2 linked regions of the Heliomicrobium gestii genome follow. The protein of the gene in region 2 interacts with the protein of the main gene of each other region in a pairwise test. Links are inferred from orthologs where the notes say so. Each region holds a gene or a part of one and is shown on either strand. Other genes may lie near its edges. The genes, in order: GTO89_RS05325 and ftsZ.

Evidence for each region.
Region 1: the proteins of ftsZ (region 2) and GTO89_RS05325 interact in binary tests that used the Bacillus subtilis proteins (3 or more experiments, as listed by UniProt). The link is inferred for Heliomicrobium gestii from one-to-one orthologs.

Annotation. Positions count from the first base shown.
Region 1 is NZ_WXEX01000004.1:17,367-26,772, forward strand. The notes cover bases 438-3,205. They hold GTO89_RS05325 (cell division protein ZapA), read right to left. Parts: upstream 2,070-3,205; coding sequence 1,806-2,069; downstream 438-1,805. Other genes in these bases: polX (DNA polymerase/3'-5' exonuclease PolX), read right to left, coding at 438-1,724; pheT (phenylalanine--tRNA ligase subunit beta), read right to left, coding at 2,250-3,205. In the rest of the region: more of polX, read right to left, coding at 1-437; more of pheT, read right to left, coding at 3,206-4,709; pheS (phenylalanine--tRNA ligase subunit alpha), read right to left, coding at 4,737-5,759; GTO89_RS05340 (TrmH family RNA methyltransferase), read right to left, coding at 6,266-7,081; GTO89_RS05345 (potassium channel family protein), read right to left, coding at 7,081-7,752; GTO89_RS05350 (TrkH family potassium uptake protein), read right to left, coding at 7,763-9,142; rplT (50S ribosomal protein L20), read right to left, coding at 9,272-9,406. UniProt on the Bacillus subtilis protein: Activator of cell division through the inhibition of FtsZ GTPase activity, therefore promoting FtsZ assembly into bundles of protofilaments necessary for the formation of the division Z ring.
Region 2 is NZ_WXEX01000011.1:66,289-71,171, forward strand. Bases 6-2,862 are described here. They hold ftsZ (cell division protein FtsZ), read right to left. Parts: upstream 2,062-2,862; coding sequence 949-2,061; downstream 6-948. Other genes in these bases: GTO89_RS12875 (sigma-E processing peptidase SpoIIGA), read right to left, coding at 6-791; GTO89_RS12885 (cell division protein FtsQ/DivIB), read right to left, coding at 2,267-2,862. In the rest of the region: more of GTO89_RS12875, read right to left, coding at 1-5; more of GTO89_RS12885, read right to left, coding at 2,863-3,085; murA (UDP-N-acetylglucosamine 1-carboxyvinyltransferase), read right to left, coding at 3,210-4,472; murB (UDP-N-acetylmuramate dehydrogenase), read right to left, coding at 4,435-4,883. UniProt on the Bacillus subtilis protein: Essential cell division protein that forms a contractile ring structure (Z ring) at the future cell division site. The regulation of the ring assembly controls the timing and the location of cell division.

The sequences.
Region 1 (9,406 bases), on a different replicon or contig from region 2:
AGGGGTTTCGTGTTCAAGATGTCCTCCCGCTCCAACCCGGCCCGCCGCGCGTTGGCGACGCCGAAAGCCATTTCGCTCAACCGGGCGCGGTCATGGGCGTCTGTATTGATGGCGATCATGACGCCTCGCTCTTTGGCCAGACGGGCATGGGGGGCTGAGAGATCGAGCCGGTCGGGCGAAGAGTTGATCTCAAGGATGGTCCCCGTCTTGGCGGCCAGGTCGAGCAACCAGTCGATGTCTACATCATAAGGTTCCCGCGTGCCGATCAACCGGCCGGTCGGGTGGCCGATGATGTCCACATGGGGATTTTTCAAGGCCGTTTCGAGACGGCTATGAACCTTCTGACGTTCCTGACGCAAACCTGTGTGCACGGAGGCGATGACCACATCCATCTCTCTCAATATGTCATCGGCGTAATCAAGACGTCCGTCGCCGAGGATATCCATCTCAATCCCCGAAAAGACGGTAAAATCCTTCTCCCGCGCAGCCAGTTGGCGGATCGCCCGCTGCTGTTCCCGCAGTTTCGTCTCCGAAAGCCCACGGGCGACCGTCAAGGACTGAGAATGGTCGGTGATGGCCATATAGGCGTAGCCTCGATCCCTTCCGGCCCCTATCATTTCCTCCAGCGACGATACACCGTCACTCCAATTGGTGTGGATATGAAAATCACCCAGGATGTCGTTCATTTCTACCAACTGGGGAAGGGTTCCCCCTTCCGCCTGGGAGACCTCCTGTCCTGATTCCCGCAATTCCGGCGGAATCCAGGGGAGTCGGAGACCTTCATAAAAGGCTTCCTCCGCTTCCTGGGAGGAGATAAACCGGCGCCAGTCGCCATCATCCCTTCGGGGAGCGTCCCATTGTTGACAGATCAGTTCTCCTCCCGACTCGTCGGTCACGGCTTTGGCCGGCAAGGCGCCCCGGCTTCGCAAGGCTGACCAGTGCTGGGCCGTTCCTGTCGTTTCCACCCAGCGGGCGATGAAATCGGACTCAGGGGTGATCTCGACGCGGACCGGCAGGCCAAAGGCGAAGGCGAAGCGAACAAATCCAGGGCCTTCAACCAGCACTTTCGCCGCTGAGGGATGTTTTTTCACGAGGGCCAGGAGCGCCTCCGGTTCGTGAGAAGCGACGAGCAGGTGGATCTCCTCTACGACCTCCTGGCTGCGACGCAGGTCGCCGGTGATTTCGGCGCGACTCACCTCGGGGAGGTTTTGCAAAAAGCGGAGAAGTTCCTCCGCCAGCGGCTTGGCCACGCCAAGACCGAACTTCCCCGAACGCCGTCGCAGCATCTCGGCGCCGCGAATGACCGCGAGCTCTGTCTTGGCGGCGATGCCCGGCAACAGGCGCAACCGGTGTTTGCGGGCGCCCTCCTCCAGTTCATCCAGCGTCGTATAGCCTTCGGCAAAAAAGGTCCGCACTGCCCGTAGGCCGATGCCAGGCAGTTGCAGCATGTCAAGCACACCAGGCGGGACCTTCTCCCGCAGTCGCTGCAGTTGGCGGCTCTCGCCGGCTTGCAGCAGTTCGTCGATCTCGCTGCAGAGCCCCTTGCCGATGCCGTCGATCTTTGCCAACTGTCCACGGGCGGACAGGACAGAGACAGGAGTTTCCAGCCCTTCGATAACCCGGGCGCCCTTGCGGATGGCTCTCACCTTGAAGGGGTTCTCTCCCAGGATCTCCAGCAGGTTGGCCATCTCGACCAGCGCCCAGGCGATTTCCTGGTTGTGCACGGCTTTCCCTCCTTCCGGCTATTGTGCCCAAGGGGCAAGGAAAAAAGCGCCGGAACCCGGCGCTCACCTTTGCGATGGTTCTCATTTGGGGGAACTGGAATCCTCAAGGAGTTTGATCAGATCGTCATAGTCCTCCTGAAGTTTGGCCAAGTCATGGGCGAAGTGCAAGGCCGCCATCACGGCCACCTTGGAGACGGAAAGGTGGGGGCCCTTGCTGGCGATCTCCTGCATCCGTTCGTCGACAGTGGCGGCCAGTTGCCTCATCTGTTGCGGCGTCAAGGGACTCCGGATCGTATAGGGTTCACCGTAGATGTGTACGGTCGTTTTGTGGACTTCTTCTGGCACAGGTAGTTCCCCCTCGACAACGACAGCGCTCGATGAATCCGCCAAAGCCATTCTTCGACGAATCCACTACCGATATGACTTAACTCTGCAAAGAATCTCTTTCTAGGCGAGGAATTGATTCCCTCTTCGCTGCCGCTGTCGAAAAAACCTTCTTCAATTACCGTCCAAGAGGCGCTTTATTTACCGGAACCGGGCGCCAAGGCGTTCGGCAAGGGCGGCTTTGATGGCCTCGTGGCGGTTGTTGACCTCTTCGTCGGTGAGGGTGCGATCGGGCGCCTGGTAGCGGAGGGTGTACGCCAGGCTACGGTACCCCTGGGCGATCTGATTGCCCTGGTAGACATCGAAGAGGCGCCACCGCTCCAGGATATCGCCACCCATCTCAGCGATCACCGCTTCCACTTGGCCGGCCAGGATATCGAGGGGCAGCACCATGGCCATATCGCGATCGGTGGAAGGATAACGGGGCAGCGGCGTATACTCCCCTTTGGCCCGGGCGAGCAGGATCAACGCCGACAAGTCAAGTTCCATGACAACGGGTCGCGCCGACAGGTCATAGGCCTCACGCGCATCGGGATGGACCTCGCCGAGGACGCCCAGGTCGATCTCCACGCCCTCCCGCTCCACGGTGAGCCGCGCCGACCGTCCGGGATGCAGGTAGGGAACCGCCCGTTCCGGACGCCAGGTCACATTGTCGATCTTCAGGGCTGCCAGCAGTTTTACGACGACGCCCTTGAGATAATAAAAATCGAGGGTCTGAGGTTTGCCGCTCCAGTGGATCGACTCGTCGCCCATCACGAGCGCCGAAACCTTCCAGGGTTCGGCGGGCAGTTCCTTTAACGGCAGCGCCCGCGGCGAGAAGGTGCCGCCGACCTCGAAGATGGCCAGATCGGCGATCCGGCGGCTGGCGTTGCGGGCAGCCACTTCCAACAGGCCCGGCAAGATGGATGGACGGAGAACGCCCTGTTCTTCACTGAGCGGGTTTTGCACCGGCACGACCTGACGCATCGGGTCTTCGGCGGACAAACCGAGCCGGTCCAGATGGCGCGGGTTGATGAAGGAGAAGGTGACCACTTCGCGCAATCCGGCGCCGACTAGCGTATCGGCGATGCGTTCGCGCACCGTCTGGGGCCAGGTGCGTTGACCGACGGTGGTGTCGCCTTTCGGCAGTGTCGTCGGGATGCGATCATAGCCGTAGAGGCGAGCCACCTCCTCCGCCAAGTCATGTTCCCCTTGCATGTCCGGACGGTAGGTGGGCGCTTCCACAATGCCGGAAGGCATCTCTCCCTCCCCGGCGTGCTCAGCCCAACTGACAGGGAACCGCAGCCGCCGGAAGATGGCGTCCATCTCAGCGCCCGTCAACTGGGTGCCCAGGAGGGCATTGATCCGGTCAACAGAAAAGGGGATCGGAAGAGGGGCCACCTGCCGCAGGTAGTTGTCCACATGGCCGGGGACCACATCGGCCACGTTCAATTCGGCCACCAGCTGGGCGGCGCGGTTCATGGCCAAGGTGACCGTGTCGATGTTGACACCCTTCTCAAAGCGCTGGGACGCCTCGGAGCGCAAGCCCAATTGCCGGGCGGTGCGACGGATATTGGCGGGGTGAAAATGGGCCGCTTCCAGCAGAACCGTGGTCGTGCCGGCGGAAATTTCGCTGTTCAGCCCGCCCATGACACCGGCCAGGCCGACGGCTTTCTCCGGATCGGCGATGACCAGATTTTCGGCGTTCAATTCCCGCTCCTGCCCATCGAGGGTGACCAGTTTCTCACCGGTCCGGGCGCGACGGACGATGATATGGCCCTCGTTGATCCTGTCGTAGTCGAAGGCGTGCAGGGGATGGCCCAGTTCGAGCATGACATAGTTGGTGATGTCGACGATGTTGTTGATGGGGCGCATGCCGGCCGCCTGCAGCCGTCGCTGCATCCAGGCCGGTGACAGACCGGGGCGCAGGTTGGTGAAGAGCCGGGCGGCGTAACGGCCGCAGAGGTCGCCGTCTTCAATGGTGACCTTTACCCGCTCTTCGGCGCGTCCCGCTGCTTTTTCTACGACCGCCACCTCGGGCAGGCGCAGTTCGGCGCCGGTGATGGCCGCCACCTCGCGGGCCACATTGACGACTGCCAGGCAGTCGGCCCGGTTGGGCGTCAGCTCCAGTTCCAGCACGGGATCATCGAGGCCGAGGGCGGTCGCCGCCGGTTGGCCTGTCACCGTGTCGTCGCCGAGGATCAGGATGCCTTCCCGGTCTTCCGGAGCGATCGTCTTCTCCTCCAGGCCCAGTTCTTCGGCAGCGCAGAGCATCCCCGACGATGGGACGCCCCGCAACACCGACTCGTTGATGTGGACGCCATTGGGGAGATGGGCGCCCGGCAGGGCAACAGGGACTTTTTGTCCCACACGGACATTCTGGGCGCCTGTTACGATGGTGCGTACACCGTCGCCGGTGTCGACCCTGCAGATCCAAAGGCGGTCTGCCTCGGGGTGTTTCGTCATTTCGGCGATTTTTCCGACGACGACCTTATCGAGCCCCTTGTCCCGGCGCAGCACATTTTCTACGGCGATGCCGGAGCGGGTCATCTTCTCGCCCAGTTCGGCGGCTTCCAGGCCGGCGGTGACATAGTCGCTGAGCCAGTCTATCGATACGCGCATTTGTTTTCCACCTCGTTTGGTTTCTTCCTAGAACTGCGACAGGAACCGCATGTCGTTCTCATACAAGAGGCGCATGTCGTCGATGCCGTACTTGAGCATGGCGATGCGTTCGACGCCCATGCCGAAGGCGAAGCCGGTGACGTCTTGGGATGTGTAGCCGCCGTATTCGAGCACCCGGGGGTGAACCATGCCGGAACCGAGGATCTCCAGCCAGCCCGAGCCTTTGCAGACGCGGCAGCCGCTGCCGCCGCAGATGACGCAGGAGATGTCCACTTCGGCGCTCGGTTCGGTGAAGGGGAAGAAGGACGGGCGCAGTCGGATCTCCCGGTCGGGGCCGAACATCTGGCGGGCAAAGGTGAGCAAGGTTCCACGCAGGTCGCCGAAGGTGATTCCCTTATCGACGACAAGCCCCTCGACCTGATGGAACATGGGCGAGTGGGTGGCGTCGTCATCACGGCGGAAGACGCGGCCCGGGCAGATCACTTTCACGGGCAGTTGGGGACGGATGCGCTCCATGGCGCGGACCTGCACCGGCGATGTATGGGTGCGCAGCAGGATATCGGGGGTGATATAGAAGGAATCCTGCATGTCCCGGGCCGGATGGTCCGGAGGCAGGTTGAGGGCTTCAAAGTTGTAGTAGTCCAGTTCCACTTCCGGGCCCTCGGCGATCTCGTAGCCCATGCCGAGAAAAATCTGCTTGATCTCGTCGATGACCAGTGTGAGGGGGTGTTTGCCGCCGAGGGGCAGCACCCGGCCGGGCAGGGTGATATCGATGGACTCACTGGACAGGCGGGCCTGCTTTTCTTTTTCCTTCAGTTCCCGGCCCTTCTCTTCCAGCTTAAACTCCAGTTCAGCCCGCACCTCGTTGACAAGGGCGCCCATCAGCGGACGCTCTTCGGCGGGCAGGGCGCCAAGGCCGCGCAAGATGCCTGTCAGCGCTCCCTTTTTGCCGAGAATGCGAACGCGCCAATCCTGAAGCGCCTCCATCGTTTCGACGCTGCACAGCGATTCCGCCGCCTCGCGCCGGATCTGATCCAGTTGTTCACGCATTGTTAGACCTCCCGATTTTCCCAATTCGCCAAGAAAATAAAAAAACTCCCGATCCCCAAGGGGACGGAAGTCATTTCCGCGGTACCACCCCGCTAGGTTGCCCAAAAGAGCAACCCACTCGGCCGACTGATTCGTCGTTCCCCGGTAACGGAGGGAAACCGTCTAGACCTACCCACCCAGGAAGGCGGCCTTGCATCAGGGTGCTCTTTGCTCCCCCGAGTGTGGCCTGTCTTCCAGGCTTCAGCCCGAAGCTCCCGGGCGAATTTCCTCCCCTCCGCTTCGACGTCGCTTCCAGTCCATGACGATCGTCTCCCTGGCAAGCGGTATGAGGAGTACTTCTCCCGATCAATGCCCTATCCTTTAATTATTGCACCAGTAACCGCCGGTAGATCATATACGCTGCAACGGAACCCGTCATTTCAAAGATACGCCAGAAAAAGTCAGCGGGAAACACCGACGACCACAACCTTTCTGCGTTCCAGGGTCCACCAGCTAGGGAAATTATATCATAGCCCCTTTTTCGAAGCAACTGAGCGATGGCGGGCCGCTTCGAAAAGGAGCACGGCCGATGCGACGGCAGCGTTAAGCGATTCGACCGGCGGCGCCAGGGGGATGCGCACCAGCAGCCCCGCCCGCTCCCGCCAAATCGGCTGGGGGCCGTGGGCCTCGCTGCCGATGACAATGGCAAGCCCTTCCTTCATCCAAGGGGCTTCATAATAGGGGACGCCGTCACGGGCATCGGCGACAGCCAGGGCAATCTCCCGTTCCCGCATGGCGGAAGCGAGCCCTTCGGCCGAGGGGGCCGTCGCCACAGGCAGGCGAAACAGCGCCCCCATGGTCGCCCGGATCACCTTGGGACTGTACGGATCAACAACACCCGGCGTGAGCAGGACGCCGGTCACACCGGCCGCCTCGGCTGTCCGGACGATCGTGCCCAGGTTGCCCGGATCCTGCACACCGTCAACGATCAGCAAAAAGGGCGCCGGAACATCGAGTAGGGCTTCCCAGTCAGCCGGCGTCAGTGAAGCGGCGGCGACAATCCCCTGGCTCTGCTCCGTCTCGGTGATCGTGGCGAGGGCGCGCTCGTCCACCTCTAAGCAGTCGACGCCAGCAGCAGCCAGGCCTTCAAGCAATGAGCGCCCCCGCGGCAGGGACGACACCCGCGCCGTATATAGGCAGTAGGCCAGCGAGACCGCCGAGGCGACCGCCTCTTCGACAAGGCGTACCCCTTCGATCAGGTATTTGCCGGTAAGGCCCCGCTCCTTCTTTCGGGAGAGGGAGCGGGCCTCTTTCACATATTGGTTGTCTGGAGAGGTGATCATCAAACGGCGTCCCCCTCAAAGCGGTTTAGATCATCATTGGAACCGACGGCGACAAGTATGTCACCCTTTTCGATCATCGTATCAGCGCCGGGTGAAGCCAGCACCTCGTCGCCCTTGCGGACAGCGATGACGGTGATGCCGTAGCGGGCGCGCAGATCAGCCGCACCGATGGTCTGTCCGACAAAACGATCGGGACAACGAATTTCAACAAGCGAGTGAACAGGCGAGAGCTCCAAATAATCCATCACCGTGGAGGTGACAAGGGCGTGGGCCACTCGGACGCCCATATCCCGCTCCGGGTAGACAACCCGGTCGGCGCCTACCTTGGTTAACACCTTGCCGTGCAGGTCGTTCTGAGCTTTTGCCACCACATGGCGGACGCCCATGTCTTTGAGAATGACGGTCACCAGGATGTTCGCTTGCACATCGGAACCGATGGCGACGATGACTGTATCGAAGTTGCGGATGCCGAGCTTTTTCAGCACTTCTTCGTCTTTGGCGTCAGCCTGCACCGCATGGGTGACGAAATCGGCGATCTCGTTGATCCGTTCTTCCGAACTGTCAATGGCCAGCACCTCATAACCCATGCGAAAGAGGGTTTTGGCCACACTTGTGCCGAATCGCCCCAAACCGATGACGGCGAAGAGCTTTTCCGTTTTCACTTTGGCCATATCTGAATCCCTACCCCACCATAATTTTTTCTTCCGGATAACGCAGCTTCGCCAAAACATTGCCGCTCAGGGCGATAGCGAGTGTCAACGGCCCCACCCGGCCGGCAAACATCGTCAGGGCAATAAGGACACGACCAAAGTCGCTCAAGTGGGAGGTCACACCCATCGTGAGCCCAACTGTGCCAAAAGCCGAAGTCGCTTCAAAGAGCAAGGCCAGAAAATCAGCATCTTCTGTGATCGTCAGCAGCATGGTGACGGTGATCACAAGCAGGACTGCCATGACGGTAATCCCGATGGCCTTGTAGATGGTGTCTGGCGGGATGCGCCGCTCGTAAAAACCCACATCGATCTTCCCCTGGCGCATGCTCCAGACTGCGGCCAACAGGGCCGCCAAAGTTGTCGTCTTAATGCCGCCGCCGGTAGAGCCTGGAGAGGCGCCGATAAACATGAGGATGACCATCAGAAACTGGGTCGCCGGTTTGAGATCGGCGATGCTCACTGTGTTGTAACCAGCCGTCCGCGGCGTCACGCTCTGAAAATAGGCAGCCAGCAGCTTGCCGTCCCATCCCAGTACCCCCAGGGTCTTGGGATTGTTGAACTCAAGAAAAAAAATCGCCACAGCGCCGACAATGATCAGGGCGATCGTCATAGTCCAGACCAGTTTGGTATGGAGGCTGAAACGCCGTATTTCCCGGTAGCGGAAGGTCTCGGCGATAACGGTGAAACCCAGTCCGCCAAAGATGATCAACGACGAGATGGTCAGGTTGACGATCGGATCGTCCACATAGCCGGTGATGCCGCGAAAACCGCCGAAGAGATCAAAACCGGCGTTGCAAAAGGCGGAGATGGAGTGGAAAAAGCCGTAATAGAGCCCTTTCCCTAGGCCCATCTGCGGAATAAATCGCAACGACAAGACGACGCCGCCGATCCCTTCAATGAGAAAGGTGGTCAGCAAGACATGGCGGGCGAGGCGGACAACCCCCTGGACAGAGAGGCTGTTCAAGGCTTCCTGCATGAGCAAGCGTTCCTTCAGGTTGATCCGCTTGCCCATCAGGAGGTAGATCAGGGTGGCCATGGTCATAAAGCCCAACCCGCCCACCTGGATCAGGGTGATGATGATCAACTGGCCCACAAGGGAGAAGTTGTCATGGGTATCGACGACGACAAGGCCGGTCACGCAGACAGCCGATGTGGCCGTAAACAATGCGTCCAAGAAACGCGTCCCCAGACCGCTCCGTGACGCCATCGGGGTGCTGAGCAGGAATCCCCCGATCAGGATAATCAAAGCGAAACCGGCCACAAGCACCCGGGCCGGCGACAGCCCGTAATTGGGCCGCTTCCCCTGCACGTAGGGGGCAAAAATGGGTCTGGGCGGTTCATACCTGTGCATAGAGGAACAGTCCATCCTGTCTTTATGTTGGTTCCGTCACCAGGGATCCATGATCTATCGGCTAGTCTCCCCAGAAAAACAGACATGACCCCACGGCCATGTCTGCTTATTCAATCACTCGATTTGATTTTAGGCGTTCACTTTCGCCTTGGCCACATCGACGAGCTTGGCGAAAGCCGCCATGTCGTTGACAGCCAGATCGGCGAGCATCTTGCGGTTGACAGCGACGCCGGCTTTTTTCAGGCCGTTCATCATGGTGCTGTA
Region 2 (4,883 bases):
TAACGACCGGCTGGGTCTAGCTTTTGCCGGGTTAATCCGATGATCGCCCCCGAACAGGCGATGCTTCTGCCATCATCCCTTCGCGCCTCCACGGTGAGCGGGCGGATGCCCAGGAGCATCCCGTCGGCTTTGCCGACCGACACAAAGGGGATATAGCGAGGAGATAGGCCACCGTCTGCCCCAACGGCCCCCTCCTGCCATCCTTCCGGTAAATGGGCCATGACGCTCTCCTCTTCGACAACGATCACCGGTGAACGAGAGAGGGGATCGACAAGCCGGTTGCCGCTGTCAACGAGCGCCGGAATCCGGACGACGCCCCCCGGCAGGTGAAGGGTCAGCTCAACGAGCCAGGCGCCCTGCTGGCGCAACCGTCGCCAAAGGGAGAGAAGCAGCGCCGTCCCGCCCCCAGCCACCAACAGCAACGCCCAGAACCAGAGGGCCCCCGTCGGTTCGCCTGGCGGCGCGAAGAAGTAAATGATGCCGCCGGCAAGCCAGGCGCCCAGATAAAAAATCAGCCACGCCTGAACCGTCTGCCGCCATCCCTTGATCGGAAAAGCGGCTCGAACCATCAGCCAACCGAGGGCAGTCTTGGCGACCCAGGCGGACACCGGTCCGGCAGAAAACCACAAAAATCCGAGGGGAAGCGCGGCGCCAAAGGCGGCGGCGCCGATCAGCCGGAGGGGGTGAAGGGGTAGCCGCAAGACGGTCCCGCAGATGGCCAAAAGAATCGCATCCATGACGAAATTGATCAACCACAGGATATCCCAGTAAACGATCATCCGTTCGCCCATCGCCGCTTCCACCACCGTTTCGGAAACCACAAATCAATTATAACGAATTCTTTTAACAAAATATGTCACTTCTTGCGTTGAATGGGAGGAATGAGAAAAAATAAAACCCCGCAACATCTGTTGCAGGGTTTATAGCGCTCATTTCTGTTTATATCGGTTATCCCCGGTATTTGCGCAGGAATACAGGGATGTCCACATCCTCGCTGAGGGGAACCGGTTTCACTTCCATCGCCGGCGCCTGATTGACGACGGGTTGGGCGTATTTTTCTTTTACCGGCGCAGCAGGGCGCGTCTCCTTGGGCGCCGGTTGGGCGTGGCGGTGGTCAAAGCCTGTGGCGATGACGGTGACCCGCACCTCATCCTCCATCGACTCGTCGATAACAGCGCCGAAGATGATGTTGGCTTCCGGATCGGCCACTTCTGTGACGATCTCCGCCGCTTCGTTGACTTCCAGCATCCCCAGGTTGATGCCGCCGGTGATGTTCATCAGGACGCCTTTGGCGCCCTCAATGGAGGTCTCCAACAGGGGACTGGAAATCGCTTTCTTGACAGCGTCAATGGCGCGGTGTTCCCCGGAGGCATAGCCCACACCCATCAACGCCGACCCTGTGTCAGACATGATCGTCTTGACGTCAGCGAAATCCAGATTGATCAGGCCAGGCACGGCGATCAGGTCAGAGATCCCCTGAACGCCCTGGCGAAGGATATCGTCAGCCAGCCGGAACGCTTCATTCATCGGGGTATGCTTGTCCACAACCTGCAACAACCGGTCATTGGGGATCACGATCAGGGTGTCCACAGCGGCCCGCAATTCCGAGATGCCCCGTTCCGCCTGCATGGCGCGCTTGCGGCCTTCAAAGGTAAAGGGACGCGTCACAACGCCAACAGTCAAAGCGCCCAGTTCACGAGCCACTTCTGCCACCACCGGCGCGGCGCCCGTTCCCGTACCGCCGCCCATACCGGCAGTGACAAAAACCATATCGGCGCCTTTTAAGGCATTAACCAGTTCCTCCCGGCTTTCCTCGGCGGCTTTTTTGCCGATATCGGGGTTCGCGCCAGCGCCAAGCCCCTTCGTCAGCTTCAGGCCGATCTGCATCTTTGTCTCCGCTCTCGAAAGCTGCAAGGCCTGGGCATCGGTATTGACAGATACAAACTGTACGCCCCGTACCCCATGGGAAATCATGCGATTGACAGCGTTGTTGCCGCCTCCGCCTACACCGACGACCCGAATCACGGCGAGCGGATTCAAGTCCACATCCAGTTCGAACACAGGGAGTTCCTCCTTCAAGCAGGCTGATATGAAATATTTGGGTACGGTAACAATAATGTGAAATTAATCATTATGTAATGGTCAACATCTTGGCATTTTATTGTATCGACGCTAGATCTTCGATAAAAAGCCTTCATTCCCTCTTTTTTGCTATGCTTTTTTTATTACATTCGAAGAGTTCCCACAAATTTTTCTTCCGCGTCGTTTAATGCCCGTTACCGGCAGCGCCCGTTTTGCCGGCCGTCCGAGTTGTCGGATGAGCCACAGCCGGGTGAACGGCATTTGTCGAGATTTTTGTCTCTTCTTTTGGTTTGACGACAGGCGATTTGGCCGATGAGATGTCGATATAGTTGAGTTTGGGCGTGCTGCCGTTCTTCATCCATTGGTCGAGAATGTCCAGCAGCGCCTGGCTCTTGGCGGCAATCTCGTCAGGAGGCCCGAAGCGGACCTCGATGCTGTCTGTCGTATATAAGACGAGGCGGCTGCTGTTGATCACATGGATTTCACCGACGCGCGCCAGCAAGGTAGGCGGCATTTCCTGACACAGCTTCAGCCCCGCCGCAAGACCGTCAGCGCTGACGACTTGTCCCGGCCCCACGTTTAGAGGCGCCTGTACGCCGGTGATCACCGGCAGCGGAATCCCATAGAGGCTGTCCAGCTTGCGCAAGAGGATCCCCTGCCGATCGAGCAACACAAAAACCCCTGCCTGTCCAATCACGGCCACGGGCTTCCTCTCCTGGATCTGAATCTGCACCGTCGAAGGAAATTCCCGTTGGATGGTCACATCCTCCACCTGCGGGTGAAACCGCAACTGCTCACAGATGCGGTTTTGGTCGAGGCGCAAGATATTTTCTCCTGGCTGGATCCCTGAAAGCCGGACAATCTCTTCTTCCTTGATCAGGCTGATCCCCGTCACTGTCACCTGAGAGACGCCAAAGTAGGGGGATTGCAGGAAATAGTAGGCAGCCAGCAATAAGAGCGAAATAAAGAAGAATCCAAGCACGCTGGCCTGTTGCCGGCGCATTCGTCAGCCCCCTCCGTGGGAAAAACTACCATAAAAACATTATAACAAAAATCGTTGCGTCTGTCCAAGGGCTAGAGCCCTAAAAAGAGAAAACAATAGCCCCGGCGCTTACCGGGGCTATTGTTCAACCGGCATCTCGAGTGATCCTTGCGCCCAAGCCGGACAGTTTTTCAACCAACCGATCATATCCCCGGTCAACGTGAAAAATCTTTTCGACCGTCGTCCCATTTTCAGCGGCAAGTCCCGCCAAAATCAGAGCGGCGCCGGCCCGCAGGTCCGTGCATTCCACGACGGCGCCACTGAGACCAGGCACACCCTTGACGATGCCGACGCGCCCTTCCAGACGGATGTTCGCCCCCATGCGCCGCAATTCGTCGACATGCTTGAAGCGGTTTTCGAAAATGGTCTCTGAAATCACCGAGGTGCCCTCGCTGACCGCCATCAGCGCCATCATTTGGGCTTGCATGTCAGTGGGAAAACCGGGATAAGGCAGCGTCTTGATGTCGACGGCCTGGCAGCGACGGGGCGCGATGACACGAATCCGGTCATCCTCCTCGATGACCTGGGCGCCCGTCTCGCGCAGCTTGGCTGTCACCGGTTCCAGGTGTTCGGGGATCACGTTGGACAGTGTGATATCGCCGCCGGTGATGGTGGCAGCGACCATGAACGTTCCTGCCTCGATGCGATCGGGGATGAGTTGGTGGGCGCATCCTCCGAGGCGCTGGACGCCATCGATGCGGATGACATCCAAACCGGCGCCGCGAACCTTGGCGCCCATCCCGTTGAGGAAGTTCTGCAGGTCTACGATCTCTGGCTCTTTCGCCGCGTTGCGGAGGATCGTTGTTCCTTCCGCCAGGGTGGCGGCCATCATCAGGTTCTCTGTCGCGCCGACACTGGGAAAGTCGAGGTGGATCTCCGTTCCCTGCAACCGTTCCGTCTCCACCTCGAAATAACCGTGCCGTTCCTGGTAGCGGGCGCCCATCTTCTGCAAACCCTTCAGGTGCAGGTCCATGGGACGACTGCCGATGGAACAGCCACCGGGATGAAAGAGACGCACCTTTTTAAAACGGCTGAGCAGCGGCCCCAAGATGAGATTGGAGGCCCGCATGCGCCGCATTAGATCGGCAGAGACCTCCTGGATCTTCGCCGATGAGGCGTCGATCGACAAACAGTCCGCTTCCCATGCCACCTGAGCGCCTAAGGCGCCCAACACCTCCGCCATCATCTGCACATCGGTCAACCGGGGCACGTCCTTGATCCGGCATTGTCCGGTAGACATCAATGAAGCCGCCAGGATGGGCAGCACAGCGTTCTTAGCCCCGCTGATCGCCACCTCTCCGAAGAGCGGCTTACCCCCCTTGATTCGAATCCTCGGTTCTCCACCCATCAACCTGCCCCCCTGCATCTCCGATGACACGAACTTCAGATCTCAGTTCAATGCCGCAGGTTGCCTTTACCCTGTTCCGAACCGCCTCGATCAGGGCAAGCACATCGGCTGCCGTCGCTCCCCCTCGATTGACGATAAAATTGGCGTGCTTTTCCGATACCTGAGCCCCGCCGATGGTGAAGCCTTTTAAGCCTGCTGTTTCAATCAGTCGACCTGCCGAAAGGTCACCGGGGGGATTGAGAAAAACGCTTCCCGCATTCGGCCAATCGAGGGGCTGCGTCTTTTTGCGACGGGCAAGCTTTTCCTCCATCAAACGGAGGATCGACTCCCGGTCGCCACGACACAGTTCCATGCCTGCGCGGATCACGATGGCCTTTTCCCCTTGCAACCGGGAATGACGGTAGGAGAAGT